Regions from separate parts of the Xanthobacter sp. genome, predicted to be linked through region 1. Evidence: predicted binding sites of a transcription regulator. Region 1 holds the regulator's gene; each other region holds the start of a gene.
What was found. Region 1 encodes LexA, which represses DNA repair genes until DNA is damaged. Its sites were predicted from a motif close to TGTTCNNNNTGTGTTCNG; they were not measured.
Positions count from the first base shown of each region.

Region 2: a site for LexA is predicted at 1,566-1,583, ahead of recA (recombinase RecA). Genes of this name have one in related genera too.
Region 3: a site for LexA is predicted at 3,606-3,623, ahead of ACE3QW_RS03645 (DNA recombination protein RmuC). Genes of this name have one in related genera too.
Region 4: a site for LexA is predicted at 3,935-3,952, ahead of ACE3QW_RS05140 (YifB family Mg chelatase-like AAA ATPase). Genes of this name have one in related genera too.

Region 1 covers NZ_JAYRPE010000041.1:80,655-86,410, reverse strand. Annotated here, with positions in the region: gene gltX (glutamate--tRNA ligase) at 1-1,100, opposite strand, end outside; gene ACE3QW_RS13095 (ComEC/Rec2 family competence protein) at 1,337-3,511, shown strand; gene lexA (transcriptional repressor LexA) at 3,632-4,342, opposite strand; gene glp (gephyrin-like molybdotransferase Glp) at 4,501-5,715, opposite strand.
Region 2 covers NZ_JAYRPE010000027.1:48,639-54,394, forward strand. Annotated here, with positions in the region: gene ACE3QW_RS10345 (glutathione S-transferase family protein) at 1-546, shown strand, start outside; gene ACE3QW_RS10350 (SDR family NAD(P)-dependent oxidoreductase) at 563-1,369, shown strand; gene recA (recombinase RecA) at 1,648-2,733, shown strand; gene alaS (alanine--tRNA ligase) at 2,998-5,649, shown strand.
Region 3 covers NZ_JAYRPE010000008.1:44,875-50,630, reverse strand. Annotated here, with positions in the region: gene addA (double-strand break repair helicase AddA) at 1-360, shown strand, start outside; gene trxA (thioredoxin) at 447-767, shown strand; gene ACE3QW_RS03665 (hypothetical protein) at 842-1,192, opposite strand; gene truA (tRNA pseudouridine(38-40) synthase TruA) at 1,334-2,071, opposite strand; gene fmt (methionyl-tRNA formyltransferase) at 2,089-3,012, opposite strand; gene def (peptide deformylase) at 3,050-3,568, opposite strand; gene ACE3QW_RS03645 (DNA recombination protein RmuC) at 3,669-4,835, shown strand; gene ACE3QW_RS03640 (DUF2200 domain-containing protein) at 4,847-5,200, shown strand; gene mutM (bifunctional DNA-formamidopyrimidine glycosylase/DNA-(apurinic or apyrimidinic site) lyase) at 5,325-5,756, shown strand, end outside.
Region 4 covers NZ_JAYRPE010000012.1:57,314-63,069, forward strand. Annotated here, with positions in the region: gene hypF (carbamoyltransferase HypF) at 1-210, shown strand, start outside; gene rsmI (16S rRNA (cytidine(1402)-2'-O)-methyltransferase) at 265-1,236, shown strand; gene ACE3QW_RS05120 (YraN family protein) at 1,229-1,630, shown strand; gene gshB (glutathione synthase) at 1,709-2,653, shown strand; gene ACE3QW_RS05130 (polyhydroxyalkanoic acid system family protein) at 2,768-3,079, shown strand; gene ACE3QW_RS05135 (class I SAM-dependent methyltransferase) at 3,086-3,868, opposite strand; gene ACE3QW_RS05140 (YifB family Mg chelatase-like AAA ATPase) at 4,013-5,545, shown strand; gene ACE3QW_RS05145 (hypothetical protein) at 5,629-5,756, opposite strand, start outside.

The DNA of each region.
Region 1 (5,756 bases):
AGCTCGACCAGCGTCTTCGCCCGCTCCTTCAGCCCCGGCATGGCGGCAGCGAGCTGGGCGCGGCGGGTGTCCGTCATGCGCGGCAGGCGGTGCGCGGCATCCGGCAGGTAGGGCACGAGCGCGTCGATGGCAGCCAAAAGCTCGGCATCGCTAGAGGCGCGCATGTAGTGGCCGTTGAGGCTTTCCAGCTTGGCAAAGTCGAAGCGCGCGGCCGAGCGGCCCACCTTGTCGAGGTCGAAGAATTCGACCATCTCGTCGGTGGAGAACACTTCCTGGTCGCCGTGGCTCCAGCCGAGGCGCACGAGATAGTTGCGCAGTGCCGCCGGCAGATAGCCCATGTCGCGATAGGCATCGACGCCCAGCGCTCCGTGGCGCTTGGAGAGCTTGGCGCCATCCGGCCCGTGGATGAGCGGGATGTGCGCCATGCGCGGCACGTCCCAGCCGAGCGCGCGATAGATCTGCGTCTGGCGGGCGGCGTTGGTGAGGTGGTCGTCGCCGCGGATGATGTGGGTGACGCCCATGTCGTGGTCGTCCACCACCACCGCCAGCATGTAGGTGGGCGTGCCGTCGGACCGCAGCAGCACGAGGTCGTCGAGGTCCTTGTTGGGGAAGGTCACGGTGCCCTGCACCATGTCGTCGATCACCGTTTCGCCCTCCTGCGGGGCGCGCAGGCGGATGACGGGCGCGCGATCGGCCGGCGCCTCGGAGGGATCGCGGTCGCGCCAGCGGCCGTCATAGCGCGGCGGGCGGCCCTCCTTGCGGGCCAGCTCGCGCATCTCGTCCAACTCCTGGGGCGTGGCGTAGCAGCGATAGGCGTTGCCCTTCGCCAGCATCTCCGCCACCGCGGCCTGATGCCGCTCGGCGCGGGCAAACTGGTAGATGGGCTCGCCCTCCCAATCGATGCCGAGCCAGGAGAGCCCCTCGATGATGGCGTCGATGGCCTCTTTGGTGGAGCGCTGGCGGTCCGTGTCCTCGATGCGCAGCAGCATCTTGCCGCCGGTGTGGCGGGCGTAGAGCCAGTTGAACAGCGCCGTGCGCGCCCCGCCGATATGCAGGAAGCCGGTGGGCGAGGGGGCGAAGCGGGTGACGATCTGCGACATCGGGCGGGGCTCGGCGGGATTGGGTCCGCTTGGACGGAAGACGCGCGGGCGGCCCTGCGGAACGCAAACCGAACCACATGGCGCGCGGGAGGCGCCCGTGTAGCATAGAGGCGGGGCACAAGGAACATGGGGTGGGGACGGGCGCGACCCAGCCCGGCCCCCGGCGGGCGGGGATGGACGAGCGGGCTTCAGGCGGCGCGCGGGCAGGGGGACGGGGAGCTGCGGGCGCGCTCCCGGTGCTTTCCACGCGTGGGCTTTCACGCCTCGCCGACGCGCTGAAGGCCCGCATCGCCCATGACGTGGTGGCCGAGGCGGCGTCCGGCCGGCTGATCCTGTGGCTGCCGGCCGCCTTCACCGCCGGAATCCTGCTCTATTTCGGCGCCTCCACCGAACCTTCGCTCACCGCGAGCCTCGTCCTCGTGGCCCTGTTCGCGGCGGCGGCCTGGGGCGCGCGGGCGCGGCCGATGATGTTCGGGGCCGCCGCGGTGCTCCTCGCTACCATGGCCGGCTTCGCGGCCGGCGGGGTGCGCACCGCTTTCATCGCCCATGAGATGGTGGTGCCGCCCAAGACCCCGGTGCGCCTCTCCGGCTTCATCGAGCGGGTGGAGCGGCGGACCACGGGCGACCGCATCCTGCTGCGGCTCGATGGCGACGCCGTGCGCGGGCTCAAAAACGCGCCGGCGCTGGTGCGCCTCTCGCTCCGCAAGGGGTGGGCGCCGCCGGTGGGCAGCCATGTGACCCAGCTGGCGCAATTGCTGCCGCCCTCCGGCCCGGCCATGCCGGGCGCCCATGATTTCGGCCGCACGCCGTGGTTCCAGGGCATCGGCGCCATCGGATACGGGCTCGGCCGGCCCAAGGCGGCGGCGCCGCGCGATCCGCCTTTGTCCGTGCGGCTCGCCATGGCGCTGGACGGGGTGCGCCAGAGCCTGTCGGACCGCATCCGCGCCTCGCTTTCCGGCGTGCCGGCGGAGGTGGCGGTGGCGCTGGTGGCCGGAGACCGCTCCGGCATTCCGCGCGCGGTGGAGGAGAGCATGCGGGTGTCCGGCCTCTCGCACATCCTCTCCATCTCCGGCCTGCATATGGCGCTGGTGGCCGGCACCCTGTTCGCGCTGGCGCGGGGCCTGCTGGCGCTGGTGCCGGGGCTGGCTTTGTCGTGGCCCATCAAGTCATTCGCGGCGCTGATCGCGCTGTCGGGCAGCGCCTTCTATCTCGTGCTGTCGGGCAACGACGTGCCGGCGCAGCGCTCCTTCGTGATGACGGGGCTGGTGCTGGCCGGCGTGCTGGTGGGGCGGCCGTCCCTGTCGCTGCGCTCGGTGGGTGTCGCGGCGGTGGTGGTGCTGGCGCTGACGCCGGAGGCGGCGCTGGACCCGGGAACGCAGATGTCGTTCGCCGCCACCCTCGCTCTCGTCGCCGCCTATGAACGGCTCCAGCCTTTGCGGGCGATACCCCGGCCGGATGGCGTTGCCGGAGCCGTGCTGTCCTGGGTGGCCGTGCTGGTGGCCGGCACGGCGCTCACCTCGCTGGTGGCGGGGCTGGCGACGGCGCCTTACGGCATCTTCCACTTCCAGCGGGTGGCGCCCTATGGGCTTCTCGCCAATCTCGCGGCGATGCCGGCCGTCTCCTTCCTTGTCATGCCGGCGGGCCTTGCGGGCGTGCTGCTGATGCCGTTCGGCTGGGACCACCTCGCCTGGCCGGTGATGGGGCGGGGCATCGAGATCATGACGGCGGTGTCCGACTGGGTGGGGACCCTGCCGGGGGCCGATATCCGCGCCGCCTTCGTCGGTGCCGGAACGCTGCTCTGGCTCTCCCTCGCGCTGCTGGCCCTCTGCCTGCTGCGCGGCGTGCTCACCTTCGCGGCGCTGGTGCCCCTCGGCCTCGCCGCGCTGGTGGCGGGAACGCCGCTGAAACCGGACCTCCTCATCGCGCCCGATGCGCAGACGGTGGCGGTGCGGATGCCGGATGGACGGCTCTCCGTGCTCGGCGCCTCGGGCCAGAAGCTGGTGGTGGAGCAATGGCTGACGCGGGAGGGCGACCGCCGGACGGCCGGCACCAAGGACCTCGCCTCCGCCTTCATGTGCGACCCGCTCGGCTGCACCGCGCCGCTGCCCGGCGGCGGAACCATCGCCGTCTCCCGGCGCGCCGAGAGCCTGGAGGCGGACTGCCTGAATGCCCGCATGGTCGTGACCCGCGATGCCCCGCCCCGGGCCTGCCCGGCCGAGGTGCTGACGCCGGAAAAACTCGCGCGGACCGGAACGCTCGCCTTCACCCTGCGCGATGGTGCCCTCGTGGCCGAGCGGAGCCGCAGCCCCTCGGTGTCCCGGCCTTGGATGGCACCGCTGCCGCCGGACCTCGCACCGGAGCGGGGGGCGGTCGATGCGGGCGATCCGCAGACCGACGCCACCGCTCCCTGACACGACAATTGCCAGGCGTCGGGGTGAGGGGCAACGCCTTCAAAAAAGCGCAGGCGCCCGTTGAGCGTGGACCACCGCGCCCCTCACCCCGTTCCGGATCTCCCGCGGGAGAAATAAGGATCAGTAGCGGCGCATGAGGCCGATCAGGCGGCCCTGGATGCGCACGCGGTCGGGACCGAAGATGCGGGTCTCGTAGGCCGGATTGGCGGCCTCCAGCGCGATGGAGGCCCCCTTCTTGCGCAGGCGCTTGAGGGTGGCTTCCTCGTCGTCCACCAGCGCGACGATAATGTCGCCGGTGTCGGCGGAATCGCACTTGCGGATCAGCACCGTGTCGCCGTCGAGGATGCCGGCCTCGATCATGCTGTCGCCGCGCACCTCAAGGGCGAAATGCTCGCCGGAGCCCAGCATTTCGGGCGGGATGTTCAGCGTATGGCTGCGGCTCTGGATGGCGGAGATGGGCGAGCCGGCGGCGATGCGACCCATGACCGGCACCGAGACCACCTGTCCCGCCTCGTCATCCTCCGCCACGGGGCGGACCTTGCCGAGGCTGCCCTCGATGACCGAGGGCGAGAAGCCCCGGCCTGCGGAGCGGGCGGAGGCGAGACCCGGCGCCACGCTGTCGGGCAGGCGGACCACCTCCAGCGCGCGGGCGCGATTGGGCAGGCGGCGGATGAAGCCACGCTCTTCCAGAGCAGTGATGAGGCGATGGATGCCGGACTTGGAGCGCAGGTCCAGCGCTTCCTTCATCTCGTCGAAGGAGGGGGGAACACCGGTCTCCTTCAGCCGCTCATGGATGAAGCGCAGAAGGTCATATTGCTTCCGAGTGAGCATTCCCTGGCCCCGTTCCTTGCACGCACCGCCGCGGAACAGGCGCTCTCGGCCGGTCCCGATTCAAGGCGCATCCAGCCCGGTGCGCCGCGAAACAAATCATGAACAGTCTTTATCTGTTCCTTTTGTGTTCCGCAAGTGGTGAAGGCTCCGTTAAGGGCTCAATCCGCGAAGGGAATAATCTCGCAGGGGTCTCCGACGCGGCCCGCCGGGGCGAAAGGCGGGCGCACCAGAAGGCAGTCGGCGGCGGAAAGAATGCTCAGCATGGCGCTGTCCTGCGAGGCGCAGGGGATGGCGTGGATCGAGCCATCCGCCCGGCGCTCGAGGGTGGCGCGCATGAAATCGCGCCGCACGTCATTGGGCGGCAGGTCGGCCGCGAGGCGCGCCGGCACGGTCTCGGGGCCGGGGCGGGAATCGCCCTGCAGGGCGCGGATGAGGGGGACCAGGTAGACCATCCCGCAGACGTGGGACGACACCGGGTTGCCCGGCAGCCCCAGCACCCGCACGGTGCCGCGATGGCCGAACATGAGCGGCTTGCCGGGCCTGAGCGCGATCTTGTGGACCGAGAGATCGACCCCTTCCGCCTTCAGCGCCGGGGCCATCAGGTCATGATCGCCCACCGAGGCGCCGCCGGAGGAGACGACGAGATCGAACTCGCCGGAGAGTGCCCGCGCCACCACGGCGCGGATCGCGGCGAGGTCGTCCTTGATGAGGCCGAGGTCGGTCACATCGGCGCCGGCGCGGCGGGCGAGTTCCGCGAGGCCGAAGGCGTTGGAGACGACGATTTCGCTGTCGTTGCCGGTGCCCTGGCCCGGCAGCACCAGTTCGTCCCCGGTCTGGAGCAGCGCGACGCGCGGGCGGCGGGCGACCGGCACGGTCGCATGGTCCATGGCGGCGGCCAGCATGATGTCGCGGCCGGTCAGCCGCCGGCCGGCGAAGAGGCCGGGCGCGTCGGCGGAAAAATCGCAGCCGCGCTTGCGCACGTTGCGGAGCGCGGCGGTCGGGGCCGTGGTGGTGATGGTGTCGCCCTCGCGGGAGACGTTCTCCTGAATCACCACCGTGTCGGTACCTTCCGGCACCACGGCGCCGGTGAAGATGCGCACGGCCTGCCCGGCGCCCACCGTGCCAGCGAAGGGCCGGCCGGCGGCGGATTCGCCGATGACGGCGAGGCGAGCGGGCGTCTGCGCGATATCGGCGCCGCGCACGGCATAGCCATCCATGGCCGACATGTCCGCCGGCGGCTGGGTGCGGCGGGCCGCCAGATCGCGCGCCAGCACACGGCCGGCCGCGGCCTGCACCGGCACATCCTCCACACCGAGCGCAGACACGCCGGACGTGATGAGCGCGGTGGCCTCCTCGACGGTCATGAGCGCCATGGCGCGGCTCCCTCACTCTGCCTGAACGCAGGTCTTGTCAT
Region 2 (5,756 bases), on a different contig from region 1:
ATCGTCGATACGGACGGGCCGGGCGGCGGCGAGGCGCGGGTGTTCGATTCCACCGCGATCCTTATCTATCTCGCGGAGAAGACCGGCCGTTTCGGCGGTGATCCCAAGGACCGGCCGGAGTTGCTCTCCTGGCTGCTGTTCCTCGCCAGCGGCCTCGGGCCGTTCTCCGGTCAGGCGGTGCACTTCCAGCACGCCGCGCCCGAGGGGCTCGGCTATGCCGTGAACCGGTACCGTCGCGAGGCGGAACGGCACTATCAGGTGCTCGACGACCTGCTCGCCACCCGCCCCTACATCACCGGCAAGGACTACACCATCGCCGACATGTCGGCCTGGGGGTGGGTCCTTCGCGCGGCGCGTGTGCTGAAGGGCGAGGACGATCCCCTGGCGCGCTTCCCGCACATCAAGCGCTGGTTCGCCGAGATCGACGCCCGTCCCGCCGCCGCCCGCGCCCGCGCGGTGGGCACCGATCACGCCTTCAAGCCCATGGGCGATGAGGAATCGCGCAAGGCGCTCTTCCCCTCCAACTATCCGCCGGCTGCGGAGTGAAGGGGCAGGCAACGCCATGAAGATCAAGGGAAAGCGAATCCTCCTCACTGGCGGATCGAGCGGCATCGGCCGCGCCATCGCCACCGCTTTGGCGGCGGACGGCGCGCGCCTCGTGCTCACCGGCCGCCGGCCAGAGGTGCTGGCGGAGGCGGTGGGCGCGCTCAAGGCGTCCGGCGCCGAGGTCCACGGCATCCCCGGCGACGTGACCGATCCTGCGGACCGTACGACGATGCTGGACGGCGCGGTGGCGGCTCTGGGCGGGCTCGACATCCTCATCAACAACGCAGGCGGCGTACGCGCCGGCCGGCTGGAGGAGACGAGCGAGGCCGACATCCGCGCCATGATCGAAGTGGACCTGATCGCGCCCATCCTCCTCACCCGCGCCGCGCTGCCGGCGCTGCGGGCGAGCGGGGAGGGACTGATCGTGGACATCACCTCCGCCATCGCGCTCATCGGCATGCCGTTCTACGCCACCTATGCGGCGGCGAAGGCTGGCCTTGCGCGCTTCGACGAGGCGCTCAGGCGGGAACTCGCGGGAGAAGGCGTGCGCGTCCTCACCGTCTATCCCGGCGCCACCGACACGCCGATGATGCGCAGCAGCCGCGCCGGACCGGAGGTCGGCTTCAGCCGCGAGCCTGCCGAGGCGGTGGCCGAAGCGGTCGTGGCCGGCATCGCGGCCGATGCCTTCGAGGTGGTGCGGGGCGGCGAGGCCCGGGCGCAGATGATCGCGCTCAACCGCGCCGACCCGCTCGCCCTCGATGCCCGCTTCGCCACCCTCAAGGACGCCCTCGGCGAAGCCGTGCGCGACCACGCCGCCCTCTAGGCGCTCACGCCTCCACGCCGATGCCACGTCGCCCTGCCGGTCGATCCCCGACAGGGCGGCGGTGGTGCCGACCTGCTCCGGTTATGAGCGCATTGAGGTCCTTCAATGCCCGGCGTCAGCGACATTTAATTCCGGAATCCTGATGGTGCTCCAGCGACAAGAGCGATCGCGCTTCCACCGCACGTCGGGGACAAATGAGAACATATTGCGAACGGAGAACAAAAAGGGTACAAGCATAACGTTCTTAATTCCCCTTGCACCCGCACCGGAGCGCGGCGATGACTCAGGCGACACTCCGACTCGTCGAAGGTTCTTCCATGGACAAGACCAAGGCGCTGGATGCCGCGCTCTCGCAGATCGAGCGGCATTTCGGCAAGGGCTCCATCATGCGGCTCGGCAAGGGCGGGAAAGCCCTTGAGATTGAGAGCATTCCCACCGGTTCGCTGGGGCTCGACATCGCACTGGGCATCGGCGGCCTGCCCAAGGGACGCGTCGTGGAGATTTACGGACCCGAATCCTCGGGCAAGACCACGCTCGCGCTTCACACGATCGCCGAATCGCAGAAGCGCGGGGGCACCTGCGCCTTCATCGACGCCGAGCACGCGCTGGACCCGATCTATGCCCGCAAGCTGGGCGTGAACCTCGACGACCTGCTTATCTCCCAGCCCGACGCCGGCGAGCAGGCGCTGGAGATCGCCGACACGCTGGTGCGCTCCGGTGCCGTCGACGTGCTGGTGGTCGATTCGGTGGCGGCCCTCACCCCCCGGGCCGAGCTCGACGGCGAGATGGGCGATAACCAGCCGGGCCTTCAGGCTCGCCTCATGAGTCAGGCGCTGCGCAAGCTCACGGCCTCCATCTCCAAGTCCAACACCATGGTCATCTTCATCAACCAGATCCGGATGAAGATTGGCGTGATGTATGGCTCACCGGAGACCACCACGGGTGGCAACGCGCTGAAGTTCTATGCCTCGATCCGCCTCGACATCCGCCGCATCGGCGCCATCAAGGAACGCGACGAGGTGGTGGGCAACCAGACCCGCGTGAAGGTGGTGAAGAACAAGCTGGCGCCGCCGTTCAAGCAGGTCGAGTTCGACATCATGTATGGCGAGGGTGTCTCCAAGACGGGCGAGTTGCTCGATCTCGGCGTCAAGGCTGGCGTGGTGGAGAAGTCCGGGGCCTGGTTCTCCCACGACAGCCAGCGCCTGGGGCAGGGTCGCGAGAACGCCAAGACCTTCCTGAAGCAGAACCAGGAGATCGCCGGGCGCATCGAGGCCGCCATCCGCCAGAATGCCGGCCTCATCGCCGAGAAGATCCTCGCTGGCGATCCGGAGGAGGACGCCGAAGGGTCCGCCGCTGACGCCTGATGCGCCGGGCGCGGACGGCGCCTTGACGGATTTCGGTGCGGGCGGGGGCCGGATGGTCTCCGCCCGTTTCGTCTTGCGCCCTCGCGTTTCTGGACAAGCGGCGGGCCCATCGTTAAACGAACCCGGTTCCGCCGGCCGCATCGGTCGAGGGAACCGCGCGACACCCGAGGGATGGCCCCAAGCTCGGCCCGAGGCGCTGGCGCGCGCAGCGATCACCAGAGCCGGCCGCCGCAAGGCCCGGCCTCCGAGGGACAGTGCCGGCACATGAGCGGCGTCAACGAGATCCGGTCGAGCTTCATCGACTACTTCGTCAAGGAGGGCCACGAGGCCGTCGCCTCGTCGCCCCTCGTGCCGCATAACGACCCCACGCTCATGTTCACCAATGCGGGCATGGTGCAGTTCAAGAACGTCTTCACCGGCGTCGAGAAGCGGCCCTATTCGCGGGCGGCGACGTCGCAGAAGTGCGTCAGGGCCGGCGGCAAGCACAACGACCTCGACAATGTGGGCTACACCGCGCGGCACCACACCTTCTTCGAGATGCTCGGCAACTTCTCGTTCGGCGACTATTTCAAGGATCGCGCGATCGAGCTCGCCTGGAACCTCGTGACCCGCACCTTCGATTTGCCGAAGGACCGCCTGCTCGTCACCGTCTACAGCGAGGACGAGGAAGCCTACGGCCTGTGGAAGAAGATCGCTGGCCTGTCCGACGACCGCATCATCCGCATCGCGTCTTCGGATAATTTCTGGTCCATGGGCGACACCGGCCCGTGCGGACCCTGCTCGGAAATCTTCTTCGACCACGGCCCGCACATCTTCGGTGGCCCGCCCGGCTCGGCGGACCAGGACGGCGACCGCTTCATCGAGATCTGGAATCTCGTGTTCATGCAGTACGAGCAGCTGCCGGGTGGCGAGCGCGTCGGCCTGCCGCGGCCGTCCATCGACACCGGCATGGGCCTCGAGCGCATCTCGGCCGTGCTGCAGGGCACGCATGACAATTACGAGACCGACCTCATGCGCGCCCTCATCGCCGAGGTCGCGGAATTCACCGGCGTCGATCCCGAAGGGCCGCAGAAGGCCAGCCACCGGGTGATCGCCGATCACCTGCGCGCGTCGGTCTTCCTCACCGCCGACGGCGTGCTGCCCTCCAACGAGGGGCGCGGCTACGTCCTGCGCCGCATCATGCGCCGCGCCATGCGCCACGCGCAGCTGCTCGGCGCCAAGGACCCGCTGATGCACCGCCTCGTGCCCATCCTGGTGCGCGAGATGGGCCGGGCCTATCCCGAGATCGTGCGCGCCGAGCCGCTGGCCGAAGAGACGCTGCTGCTGGAGGAGACGCGCTTCCGCCGCACGCTGGAGCGCGGCCTCTCCATCCTCGAGGAAGAGAGCCAGGGTCTCGTCTCCGGCGCGAGCTTCCCGGGTGAGGTGGCGTTCAAGCTCTACGACACCTACGGCTTCCCGCTCGATCTGACCCAGGACGCGCTGCGCGCCCGCGGTATCAGCGTCGACACCGACGCGTTCGACGCCGCCATGGCCCGCCAGAAGGCGGAAGCCCGTGCCAACTGGGCCGGCTCCGGCGAGGCGGCGACCGACACGCTGTGGTTTTCTGTTCGCGACAAGGTGGGCGCCACCGACTTCCTCGGCTACGACACCGAGAAGGCCGAAGGCGTTGTCACTGCGCTCGTGCACGACGGCGCTGAGGTCGCGACCCTCAATGCCGGTGAGACCGGCCTTGTGGTGCTCAACCAGACCCCCTTCTATGCCGAATCCGGCGGCCAGGTGGGCGACACCGGCCGCATGACCGGCGAGGGCGGCATCGTGGTGGAAGTCCGGGCGACCCAGAAGAAGCTGGGCGACCTGTTCCTGCACGATGTGAAGGTCGAGAGCGGCACGCTCAAGCCCGGCACCGCCCTCGTGCTGGAGGTCAATCACGACCGCCGTGCCGCGGTGCGCGCCAACCATTCCGCCACCCATCTCCTGCACGAGGCGCTGCGCCGGGTGCTCGGCGAGCATGTGGCGCAGAAGGGCTCGCTGGTCGCCCCCGACCGCCTGCGCTTCGATTTCTCCCACCCCAAGCCCCTCAGCGAGGCCGAGGTGGCGGAAGTGGAGGAGATCGCCAACCGCTTCGTGCTGCGCAACGAGCCGGTGGAGACCCGCATCCTCGCGGTGGACGACGCCATCAAGTCCGGCGCCCGCGCGCTGTTCGGCGAGAAGTATGGCGATGAGGTGCGTGTCGTCTCCATGGGCACCGACGACGGCAACGGCGCGCCCTATTCGGTGGAGCTGTGCGGCGGCACCCATGTGAAGCGCACCGGCGACATCGGCCTCATCTCGGTGGTTTCCGAGGGCGCAGTGGCGTCCGGCGTCCGCCGCATCGAGGCGCTTACCGCCCGCTCGGCCCGCAAGCATCTCAACGGCGCCAACGCCGCGCTCATCGCCACCGCCTCCGCGCTCAAGGCGCCGGTGGCGGAGGTCGAGGCGCGTGTCGCCGCGCTGGTGGAGGAGCGGCGCAAGCTGGAGCGCGAGCTGGCTGAGACCCGCAAGAAGCTCGCCATGGGTGGCAACCAGGGCGCGGCCGACGCCGTGCGCACGGTCGGCGATATCAAGCTCCTGGCGCGGCAGGTGGAAGGCATCGAGATCAAGGATCTCAAGGGCCTCGTGGACGAGGGCAAGAAGCAGATCGGCTCCGGCGTGGTGGCCATCGTCGGCGTCACGTCCGACGGCAAGGCCGGCATCGTAGTGGGCGTCACCGCCGACCTCACCGCCCGCGTGGATGCCGTCGCGCTGGTGCGACGGGGCGCGGAGGCGCTGGGCGGCAAGGGCGGCGGTGGCCGGCCCGACATGGCCCAGGCCGGCGGACCCGACGGCGACAAGGCGGACGCGGCCCTCTCCGCCATCGAGGCGGCCCTCGCGGGCTGAACGGCCGGGGCGGTTCGCCGCCCCGCCGTACCGCGGCGTCAAAGGACAGGATCGCTGATGGGCCGAGCCTGGTCAGGCAAGGTCCGGGTTCAGAGACCGTTCTCCGA
Region 3 (5,756 bases), on a different contig from region 1:
AGCCGGGCCGAGGTGCCGGTGATCGGGCGCATCACGGGCGGAGGCGGGGAGGTGTTCGCCGTCAACGGCCGCATCGACCGGCTGGTGGTGTTGCCCGACCGCATCCTCGTGGCCGACTTCAAGACGGACCGGGTACCGCCTTCGGACCCCGCGGAGGCCGGCGAAAGCTATGTTTCCCAGCTGGCGGTCTATGGCGCCATTCTGTCGCAGGCGTTCGGCGGGCGGCCGGTGGAAGCGCGCCTGATCTATACGGCCGGGCCGCTTGTGGTGCCGCTCATTCCCGCCCGGCTCGCCGCGGCGCTGACGAAGCTTGGTGTTCCGTCCCCGCCTTTCGCCTCCCTTGGCGTCAAGGGCGCGTGAAGCCGCCTTGACGGGGAGGGGAGGGGCTACCTACGTTCTCCCCCAACATCCAGTGGTTCTCCCCGTTCTGCCCTACGAGGTATGTCATGGCCGTCGAGAAGGTTTCCGATCAGAATTTCGATCAGGACGTGCTGAAGTCCAGCGCGCCGGTCATCGTCGACTTCTGGGCGGAGTGGTGCGGCCCCTGCCGCATGGTTGCCCCCATTCTGGAGGAAGTCTCCGGCGAGCTGGGCGAGAAGGTCCGCATCGTGAAGCTGAACGTGGACGAGAATCCGCAGACGGCATCTAAGTACGGCATCATGTCCATCCCGACCCTGCTCCTGTTCAAGGATGGCAAGATCGCCTCCCGCCAGGTGGGCGCCGCCCCCAAGGCCAAGCTGGTGCAGTGGATCAACGGCTCGATCTGATCTTCGACTCCGCCGAATATGAAAAAGCCCCCGATTCGGGGGCTTTTTTGTTTTTGTGTGGGGGTGAACAGGCCTCAGCCGTGGCGTGCGAGCATTTTCCCTGAGGAGGAGACGCGCTCCACCGTGAACGCGGAGGCAGGGCGTACCCGCCATGGGCGGTCAAGGCAGAGGCTGGCATCGTTGAGCCGGGCCGCCTCGGCCTGCGCCTCGCCCTCGTTGGCGAAGCGATGCGCCTCGCGGGGGAAGAAAGCGCCGCCGGGGACGATGACCGCCTCACCCTCCTGCGTATCGATCCGGGTTTCACTGCCGTCGAAAAAGACCCAGCCGCACGGCGCACCCGGCACGGCGCGGGCGACCAGATGGGCGAGGGAGAGGGGGACGCGGCGGCGCGCGGGCTGCCAGCGCGGCATACGGAAACTGAACATCGGACCCGTTGTCCTCTATCGCCCCTGAGGTGTCTTCCCAGTGGAAATGCTCAGGGGTGCCCGACCGTTCCAACCTGCGACGTCGTGAACGTCACCAGGATGTTACCCACAGCAAGGCTCAAGCTGGCGGAACCGAGCGCCTCAATAGCTGACGGCGGCGAGATAGAGCCCCGCCGCCGGGGCCATGGGGCCGCAGCGGGTGCGATCGGCGGCGGCGAGGGCTGCGGCGAGATCGTCCGCGCTCCAGCGGCCTTCCCCCACCCGCATCAGCGAGCCCACCATTGAGCGCACCTGATGGTGCAGGAAGGACCGGGCCGAGGTGACGACGCGGATTTCGTCGCCGTGGCGGGACACGTCCAGCTGGTCCAGCGTCTTCACGGGCGAGGCGGCCTGGCACTCGGCGGCGCGGAAGGTGGAGAAATCGTGCTTTCCCAGCAGGCGCTGGGCGGCGGCGTGCATGGCCTCCGCGTCCAGCTTCTGCGGGATGCGCCACGCCCGGTCGCGGTCCAGCGCGAGGTCGGGTCGCCGATTGACGATGCGGTAGAGGTAGTGCCGCTTGGTGGCGGAGAAGCGGGCGTCGAAGCTGTCCGGGACAAGCTCGGCGGAGAGCACCGCCACCGGATGGGGCCGAAGCTGGGCTGTCATGGCGTCGCGCACCGTATCCGTGCGCCAGTCCTTCGACAGATCCACATGGGCCACCTGCCCGGTGGCATGGACGCCGGCATCGGTGCGCCCGGCGCCCGCTACCGTCACCTTTTCCCCGCAGAAACGCTGAAAGGCTTCGGCCAGCACACCCTGCACGGTGGGCAGCTCCGCCTGCATCTGCCAGCCGGCGAAGGGGGTGCCGTCATATTCGATGGTGAGCTTGTAGCGGGGCATGGCGGGTCTGGCCGCCCTCAGGCGAGCCGGCTTCCGGGCGGGACGGCATTGCCCCTCAGGAACGTCTCCGCCCCCATGGGCTGCTTGCCGGCCTTCTGCAGTTCGACGAGCCGCACCGCGCCCGCACCGCAGGCGATGGTGAGGTGGTCGTCAAGTACCGTGCCGGGTGCTGCGGAGCCCTCCGCCAGAGTCGAGCGCAGCACCTTCACCCGCGCCTCCTCCGGTCCGAAGGGAAACCACGCGCCGGGGAAGGGGGAGAGGCCGCGGATGCGGTCGTGCACCTCCTGGGCGGGCTTTGACCAGTCGATCCGGGTCTCCGCCTTCTCGATCTTGGCGGCATATTCCACGCCGGTTGCCGGCTGGGGCGTGAAGCCGAGGCCGCCGCGCTCCAGCGCCGCCAGCGCCCGGCCCATGAGGTCGGCGCCGATCACCATCATCCGATCGTGCAATTCGCCGGCGGTCATGTCCGGGCCGATGGGGATGCGCTCCACGAGGCCCACGGGGCCGGTGTCCAGCCCCGCTTCCATCTGCATCACCGCGACGCCGGTCTCCGTGTCGCCGGCCATGATGGCCCGCTGGATCGGCGCGGCGCCGCGCCAGCGCGGCAGCAGGGAGCCGTGCAGGTTCAGGCAGCCGAGGCGCGGCGCGTCGAGGATGGCCTGCGGCAGGATGAGGCCATAGGCCACCACCACCGCCACGTCCGCCTCATGGGCGCGGAAGGCGTCCGCTGCTTCTTCGCCCTTCAGGCTCCTGGGCGTGAACACCGGCAGGCCGAAGCGCTCGGCCACCGCATGGACGGGGGAGGGGGTGAGGTCGAGCCCGCGGCGACCGGCCGGGGCCGGGGCGCGGGTATAGACCGCCACCACCTCGTGGCCGCGCCCGACGATCTCCGAGAGGGTGGGCACGGCGAAATCCGGCGTACCCATGAAGACGATGCGCATGGACCCTCGTGTCCCGTGATCTCCCGCCGCGGCGGGATCAGGCCTCGGCCTTGTGCTTCGCCTGCTTGGTGAATTTCTTGATGACGCGGTCGCGCTTCAGCTTGGAGATGTGATCGATGAAGAGCACGCCGTTGAGATGGTCGATCTCGTGCTGCACGCAGGTGGCGAACAGGCCCTCGGCCTCCACCTCCCGCGTCTTGCCCTCCACGTCCATAAAGCGCACCGCCACCTTCGCCGGGCGCTCCACCTCCTCGTAATATTCGGGGATGGAGAGGCAGCCCTCGCTGTAGACGGAGGTCTCTTCCGAGGCGGCGATGATTTCCGGATTGATGAGGGCGATGGGCTTCTTGTTCTCGCCGTCGCGCGCGACATCGATGGTGATGACGCGGCGCTGCACGCCCACCTGTATGGCCGCCAGCCCGATGCCGGGGGCGTCGTACATGGTCTCGAACATGTCCTCCACCAGCTTGCGCACCTCGTTGTCGATCTTCTCGACCGGGGTGGAAAGCGTGCGCAGCTTGGGCTCGGGGATGATGAGGATGGGCCGGATCGTCATTCGAGCGAGATAAGCGAAGCTGCCGCATAGGTCAACATGTTCGCCGTTTGTTCAGATGAGAGAATCACGTAAGAAGAGAAGGTTCACGCAAGAGCAAGGCATGCCGGTTGTGCTGTTCACCTTCGGCGGGCGGCCCTTCACCGTGGCCGAGGCGGCTGCGGTCGCCGCGGCGGTGCTGGCGCTGCTGCTGTTTCTGGTGCTGGTGAGCCTCGTGCGCCAGTCGCGGGCGCGCGCCGCCGCGGTCGCTGAGGAAGCACTCCGGCGGGACGAGATGGACCGCCGCCTGCGCGAGCTGGTCCGCGTCCAGTCCGAGACCGCCGGCCGCGTGCAGAGCATGACGGAGATCCTCGCCCAGAGGCAGAGCGAGCTGGCCCGCGCCGTCTCCGACCGGCTCGACCAGACCTCCCACCGGCTGGGGGAGACGCTCTCCACTGCCGCCCGCGCCACCCATGAGAGCCTGACGCGCATCGCCGAGCGTCTCGTGATGGTGGAGACGGCCGAGCGCACGCTCGGCGATCTGTCCGCGCAGGTGGTCTCCCTGCGCGAGACGCTGGCCAACAAGCAGGCGCGCGGCGCCTTCGGGCAGGCGCGGATGGAGGCCATCGTCTCCGATGGTTTGCCGCGCGGCAGCTTCGCCTTCCAGTACACCCTCTCCAACGGCAAGCGGCCGGACTGCGCCATCTTCCTGCCGGGGGATGCGCGCCCGCTGCTCATCGACTCCAAATTCCCGCTGGAGGCCGTCACCGCCTTCCGCGAGGCGCCATCCGCCGAGCATCGCAAGGCCGCAGGCCAGCGCCTGCGCAACGATCTCTTGAAGCACGTCTATGACGTGGCCGAGCGCTACTTCATCCCCGGCGAGACGCAGGACGTAGCGCTCATCTTCGTGCCGTCCGAATCCGTCTATGCCGAGATCAGCGAGCATTTCGACGGCGTGGTGCAGGAGGCCTATCGCCAGCGCGTGGTGCTGGTGTCGCCATCGCTCCTGATGCTGGCCGTGCAGGTGGTGCAGGCCATCGCCAAGGACGCCCGCATGCGCGAGGAGGCGGACCGCGTGCGCGCCGAGGTCGGTGCCCTGGTGGAGGACGTGAGCCGCCTGCGCGAGCGCGTGGGAGACCTCGCGAAGCATTTCGCGCAGGTGGGTGACGACGTTCAGCGCGTCATCATCTCCGCCGACAAAATCGCCCGGCGCGGGCTGAGGCTGGAGCAGCTCGACTTCGACACCCCCGGTCCGGCGTCCTCCCCGCCGCCCTCCCCGCCGCCCAAGTGAGGGCCGGCGCCATGCCGAAGCACCGCATCACCACCACCAGCTTCGCCAGCGTCTATCCGCTCTATGTCGCCAAGGCCGAGCGCAAGGGGCGCACGCCGGCGGAGGTGGACGCGGTGATCCGCTGGCTGACCGGCTATTCCGACGCCGAGCTGCGCGCCGTTCTGGCCGGAAAGACCGATTTCGAGACCTTCTTCGCCGGGGCGCCCGCGCCGAATCCCGCCCGCGCGCTCATCACGGGCGTGGTCTGCGGCGTGCGGGTGGAGGAGGTCGCCGAGCCGACCATGCGGGAGATAAGGTATCTCGATAAGTTGATCGACGAACTGGCGCGCGGGCGGCCGCTGGAGAAGATCCTGCGCGAGGGCTGAGGCCTGTTGATGCGGCCCCGGTCGGGGGCTGCGGCATCTTGCGCGGCGGCCTGCGAGGCGGGATGCTGACGCCTGAGATGAATCGCGCGCCGGTTGGGGCGCGCCCGTGACCTTTAAGGACGAAATGCCCGAACTGCCCGAGGTGGAAACCGTCCGCCGCGGCCTGATGCCCGTCTTACAGGGCGCCGTGATCGAAAGCGCCGAGGCGCGCCGCCCGGACCTGCGCTGGCCGCTGCCGGAGAACTTCGCCGAACGCCTGGCCGGCCGCCGCGTGGAGGCCATCGGCCGCCGCGCCAAATACCTGCTCGCCGACCTCGACGGCGGCGAGGTGATGATCCTGCACCTCGGCATGTCCGGCTCCATCCGGGTGGAGGGCGAAAAGGCGCTCCGCCCGGGGGCGTTCCATTATCCCCGCGCCGCCGCCGGGCCGCACGACCATGTGGTGCTGCACCTCGCCGGCGGCACCACCGTGACCTTCAACGATCCGCGCCGCTTCGGCGCCATCCTGATCGTCCCCTACGACCGGCTGGAGAGCCATCCGCTTCTGGCGGGCCTC
Region 4 (5,756 bases), on a different contig from region 1:
TCCGTCGCGGCACAGGCGGCAGACGAGGCCGGTACCCATGCCGTCGCCCTCTCCGGCGGCGTGTTCCAGAATGCCCGGCTGCTGGAGGCGACCGCCGCGCGGCTCCGCGCGCGCGGCCTCACCCCTCTCATCCCCGCCGAAGTGCCGGCCAATGACGGCGGCCTCGCCTTTGGGCAGGCGGTGGTCGCTGCGGCGCGACATATGGCGTGATGCCATGCGGGCGGAGCCGTTCCCGTCCGGCGCGGGCGGGACTATGGTGGGGTCATGACCACGCCCCATCGTCCGCACCCGCACAGCCGCCCCGAAGGCCGCGCAGCAGGTGTCGTGAAAACCTTCCTCCTCGCCGGCTCCACCCTGCCCGCCCCCGGCCTTGCGCCGGGCCTGCACGTGGTCGCGACGCCCATCGGCAACCTCGCCGACGTGACGGTGCGCGCGCTGGAAACCCTGGCGGCGGCTGACGTGATCGCCTGCGAGGACACCCGCATCTCCCGCCGGCTGCTGGACCGCTACGGCATCCAGACCCACCTCATGGCCTATCACGACCACAACGGCGCCAGCGCCCGGCCGAAGCTGCTGGCCCGCCTCGCCGCCGGCGAGCGTGTGGCGCTGATCTCGGACGCGGGAACGCCGCTGGTGTCGGACCCCGGCTTCAAGCTGGTCGTGGAAGCGGCGGAGCTGGGCTTCCCCGTGCATCCCGTGCCCGGCGCCTCGGCGCTGCTGGCCGCGCTGGTGGCGGCGGGCCTGCCCACCGACTGCTTCCTGTTCGACGGCTTCCTGCCGCCCAAGGCCGGCCAGCGCCGCAATCGCATCTCCGCCCTCGCCGCCGTGCCGGGCACCCTCGTTTTCTATGAGACCGGCCCCCGCCTCGCCGAGAGCCTCGCCGACCTTGCCGACGTGCTCGGCCCGCGCCGTGCCGCCGTCTGCCGCGAGCTGACCAAGGCGTTCGAGGAGGTGCGGCGCGCCGATCTGCCCGCCCTCGCCGCCCACTATGCGGACGCCGACGACCCCAAGGGCGAGATCGTCCTCGTCATCGGCCCGCCCCTGGAAGAGGTGGCCGGCGATGCGGACGTGGACGCGGCGCTCCTGCGCGCCCTCAAGGATACGTCGCTGAAGGATGCCGTCGCGGTCGTCGCCGGCGCCACCGGCCGGCCGAAGCGCGAGGTCTACGCCCGCGCCCTCGCGCTCGCGCAGGCGCGTGGGGACGAAAAGCCCGGGGACGCCGACGCGGATGCCTGAGACGCCGGCCAGCCCTCCGCCCGACGCGGGCAAGCTGCGCCGCCGCGCCGCCCACGCTCGCGGGCTCGCGGGGGAGGAACGCGCCGCGACCCTGCTCGGCGCCCACGGTTTCCACGTGCTCGCCCGGCGGGTGCGCACCAAGGCGGGCGAGATCGACCTCATCGCCCGGCAGGGCGACCTCCTCGTCTTCTGCGAGGTGAAGCTGCGGGCGCGGCTCGATGATGCCGCCTTCTCCCTCCAGCCGCGCCAGCGCCGACGCATTGCGGCGGCGGCCGAGGCCTACCTCGCCGAGCACCCGGAGCTTTCAATGCTGAACATGCGCTTCGACGCGGTGCTCCTCGCCCGCACGGGCGAGGCCGAGCACCTGCCCGGTGCTTTTGAAATGGAGTTCTGAGCCGAGTGGCGGCGCGCGCCGCCCGCCTATAGATAAAGCCGAGACAGCGAGGCCCAATCGGGCCAGCGGGAGATTGCCATGGCCCTGAAGGTCGCGGTCCAGATGGACCACATTGCGAGCATCAATGTTCAAGGGGATTCCACTTTCGCCCTCCTTCTGGAGGCGCAGCGGCGGGGCCATGCGCTGTTCCACTACACGCCCGACCGCATGGCCATGCGTGACGGCCAAGTGTTCGCGGCCGTGGAGCCGCTGACCGTGAAGGATGAGGCCGGCGCCCACTTCACCCTCGGCGCGCGCGAGCGCATTCCCCTCACCGAGATGGACGTGGTGCTGATGCGCCAGGACCCGCCCTTCGACATGGCCTATGTGACGGCGACCCATCTGCTGGAGCGCATCCACCCGAAGACTTTGGTGGTGAACGACCCCAGCCATGTGCGCAACGCGCCGGAAAAGATCTTCGTCACCGAATTTCCGGACCTGATGCCGCCGACCCTGATCTCCCGCGACCTCGCCGAGATCAAGGCCTTCCGCGCCGAGTTCGGCGACGTGGTGATGAAGCCGCTCTACGGCAACGGCGGCGCCGCCGTGTTCCGCCTGACGGCAGACGACCTCAATTTCGGCTCGCTCTATGACCTCTTCTCCGCCACCTTCCGCGAGCCATGGGTGATCCAGCGCTTCCTGCCGGCGGTGAAGCACGGCGACAAGCGCATCATCCTGGTGGATGGCGAGGCGGCGGGCGCGGTGAACCGGGTGCCGAGCGAGGGCGACTTGCGCTCCAACATGGTGCGTGGCGGCGCGGCGCGGCCCACCGACCTCACCGACCGCGAGTTGGAAATCTGCGCCCGCATCGGCCCCTCGCTGCGCGAGAAGGGGCTCATCTTCGTCGGCATCGACGTGATCGACGGCAACCTCACCGAGATCAACGTGACCTCCCCCACCGGCCTGCGCGCCATCAAGCGTCTGGGCGGGCCGGACATCGCGGCGCAGATCTGGGACCGCATCGAGGCCCGCCGCGCCGCCTGAGGCCACCGTCTAATCGAGATCAACGCGGCGGCGCCCTCGGCCCGCCGCGCGAACTGCCGTGCGGCTACGGGCGTTATCCGTCAGGACGCACCGCCGGACATCACAGGACCGACCATGGGACAGCCCTTCACCGCCTCCATCCCCCACCGCCTCGGCAAGGCCGAAGCGACGCGGCGCCTCCAGGCGGGGCTGACCGGCGTGCGCGACCGCTTCTCGCGCCACATCTCCATCCTGGAGGAAACCTGGACCGGAGAGCAGCTGGACTTCCGCATCGCCGCGCTGGGGCAGACGGCGAGCGGCAAGCTTCAGGTGGCGGACGACGCGGTGCACCTCTCCATGGAGCTGCCCTTCATGCTGGATCTCGTCGCCCGCAAGGCGAAGGATCTTATCCAGAAGCAGGGCCGCCTGATGCTGGAGAAAAAGTAGGCCCGTTCAGGCCGTCTCCAGCTCCAGCGTCAGCGTGTCGATGGAGAAGGAGCCGTCCGCCTCGAACTCAAAGTGGGTCGCCACGTCCGCGCTGGCGCCCGCCATCAGCGAGCGGATGGCGGCGACATGCAGCTCCGGCGTGCGGATGCGCGCCACCCAGGAGGCGAACTCCAGCCTGAGGCGCCGGTGCGCCGTGCGCACCACCCTGAACCCCGCCTCCTCGGCGAGGCGGGTCCATTCAGAGGCACTGTAGTCCCGTCCGTGAGAGGGATCTCGCAGCAATTCCACCGTCTGCAGGAAGGTGTCGGCCACCGGCCATTCGGGCGCGATCACGTCCATCATGACCACCTGCCCGCCCGCCTTCACCACTCGCCGCACCTCGGCAAGGGCCTGCGGCACATTCCGCCAGTGGTGCGCGCTGTAACGCGAGGCGACCATGTCGAAGGTGCCATCGGCGAAGGGCAGGCGCTCGGCGACGCCCTGTTTCGTGACGATGTTGGCGAGGCCCCGGGCCTTCGCCTCCGCCGCGACGGCGCCCAGCATGTCCTCGGACAGATCGTAGGCCACCACCTCGCCCGCGAACGGCGCGGCGGTGAAGCTCACATGCCCGCCGCCGCAGCCGAGATCGAGCAACCGGGCGGGCCGCGCCTCTTCCACGAGGGCCTTGAGCGCATCGAGATCAGCGCCCCGCGCATGCACGGCGCTCGCCACATAGGCGGCGGCCTGCGGGCCGAACATCTCGACCACATGGGCCTCGTGACTGCGCACGCCTGCACCTTCGGCGGCCATGGCTGATCTCCCCGATCCTCTTGCTACCTCCAGCATAGCCGGGGCGGCGTTTGACGCAAGCACGATTGTTCCTCTTTCGTTCTTGCGAGCGGGCCCGCCCTCCGCTACCTTGAGATGCAGACGGGCAGCAGGCAGGGGGCGGCTGTGATCCAGCGGGTGGCGACAGTCGCGTTCGAGGGCGTCGAGGCGCGCCCGGTGGATGTTCAGGTGCATGTGGCGGCCGGCCTGCCGGCCTTCACCATCGTCGGCCTGCCCGACAAGGCGGTGACCGAGGCCAAGGAGCGGGTGCGCGCAGCGCTCATCGCGTCAGGGCTTGCCCTTCCGGCGCGGCGCATCACGGTAAACCTCGCCCCTGCCGACCTGCCCAAGGAAGGCTCCCATTACGATCTGCCCATCGCGCTGGGGCTGATGGCCGCCATCGGTGCCATCCCCGGCGATGCCCTCGCCGGCTTCACGGTCGTGGGCGAATTGGCCCTGGACGGCGCCATCGCGGCCGTGGCCGGCGTGCTTCCGGCAGCCATCGGCGCCAATGCGCGCGGGCACGGCCTCATCTGCCCCGCCCCGTGCGGTGCCGAGGCCGCCTGGGCCAGCCCCGACATGGACATCCTCGCCCCGCAGTCCCTCATCCAGCTCGCCAACCACATGACCGGACGCCAGGTGATGGGCCGGCCCGAGCCACGGATGAAACCGCCGGGAGACACCATGCTCGACCTCCGCGACGTGAAGGGCCAGGAGACCGCCAAGCGGGCGCTGGAGGTGGCCGCGGCCGGCGGCCACAATCTCCTGTTCGTCGGACCGCCGGGTGCCGGCAAATCCATGCTGGCGCAGCGCCTGCCGTCCATCCTGCCGCCGCTGTCGCCGGCCGAGATGCTGGATGTCTCCATGATCGCCTCGGTGGCCGGCACCATCGAGGACGGCGCGCTGATGGACCGCCGCCCGTTCCGCGCCCCGCACCATTCGGCCAGCATGGCGGCCATGGTCGGCGGCGGCGCCAAGGCGAAGCCGGGCGAGGTCTCGCTCGCCCACAATGGCGTTCTGTTCCTCGACGAACTGCCGGAATTCACGCCGCAGGTGCTCGATTCCCTGCGCCAGCCGCTGGAATCGGGCGAGGTCCTGATCGCCCGCGCCAACCATCGCGTCACCTATCCCGCGCGCTTCCAGCTCATCGCCGCCATGAACCCCTGCCGCTGCGGCCGCGCCGGGGAGCCCGGCTTCACCTGCAAGCGCGGGCCACGCTGTGCCGACGAATATCAGGCGCGGCTCTCCGGACCCTTCCTCGACCGCATCGATCTCCATCTCGAGGTGCCGTCGGTCTCGGCCTCGGACCTCGTGCTGCCGGCCCCGGCCGAAGGCTCGCGGGAGATTGCGGCCCGCGTCGCCATGGCGCGGGAGATCCAGCTGGAGCGCTATGCCGCCCTCGGCCGACCCGATGTGCGCACCAATGCCGAGGCTTCCGGACCCTTGCTGGAGGCGGTTGCGACGCCCGATTCGGCCGGAGCGATCCTGCTTCGCGATGCCGCCGACGCCATGCGGCTCAGCGCCCGCGGCTATCACCGGGTTCTGAAGGTGGCGCGCACCCTCGCCGATCTCGATGGCGCGGACGGGGTCGGCCGCCGCCATCTGGCGGAAGCCCTCGCCTATCGCGCCGCAGCGGAACGGCCAAGGGCGGCGGCCTAGAGTGGCGGCGGCGTAGACCGGCTGCCGCGCAGAAATTGTCCGGCACCACAGCGGTGCCGGACGGGAGCGGAACGACCGCCGCCTCAGCGCATGGCGTTGACGGCGAGGCCCTCGATATAGGTGATCTGGGCGAGGTCGCCCGGCTGCACCTTCTGCACGTCGGCGAGCACCTTGTCGTTGGCGGCGCGCACCACGCGGACGTTGCCGTCCG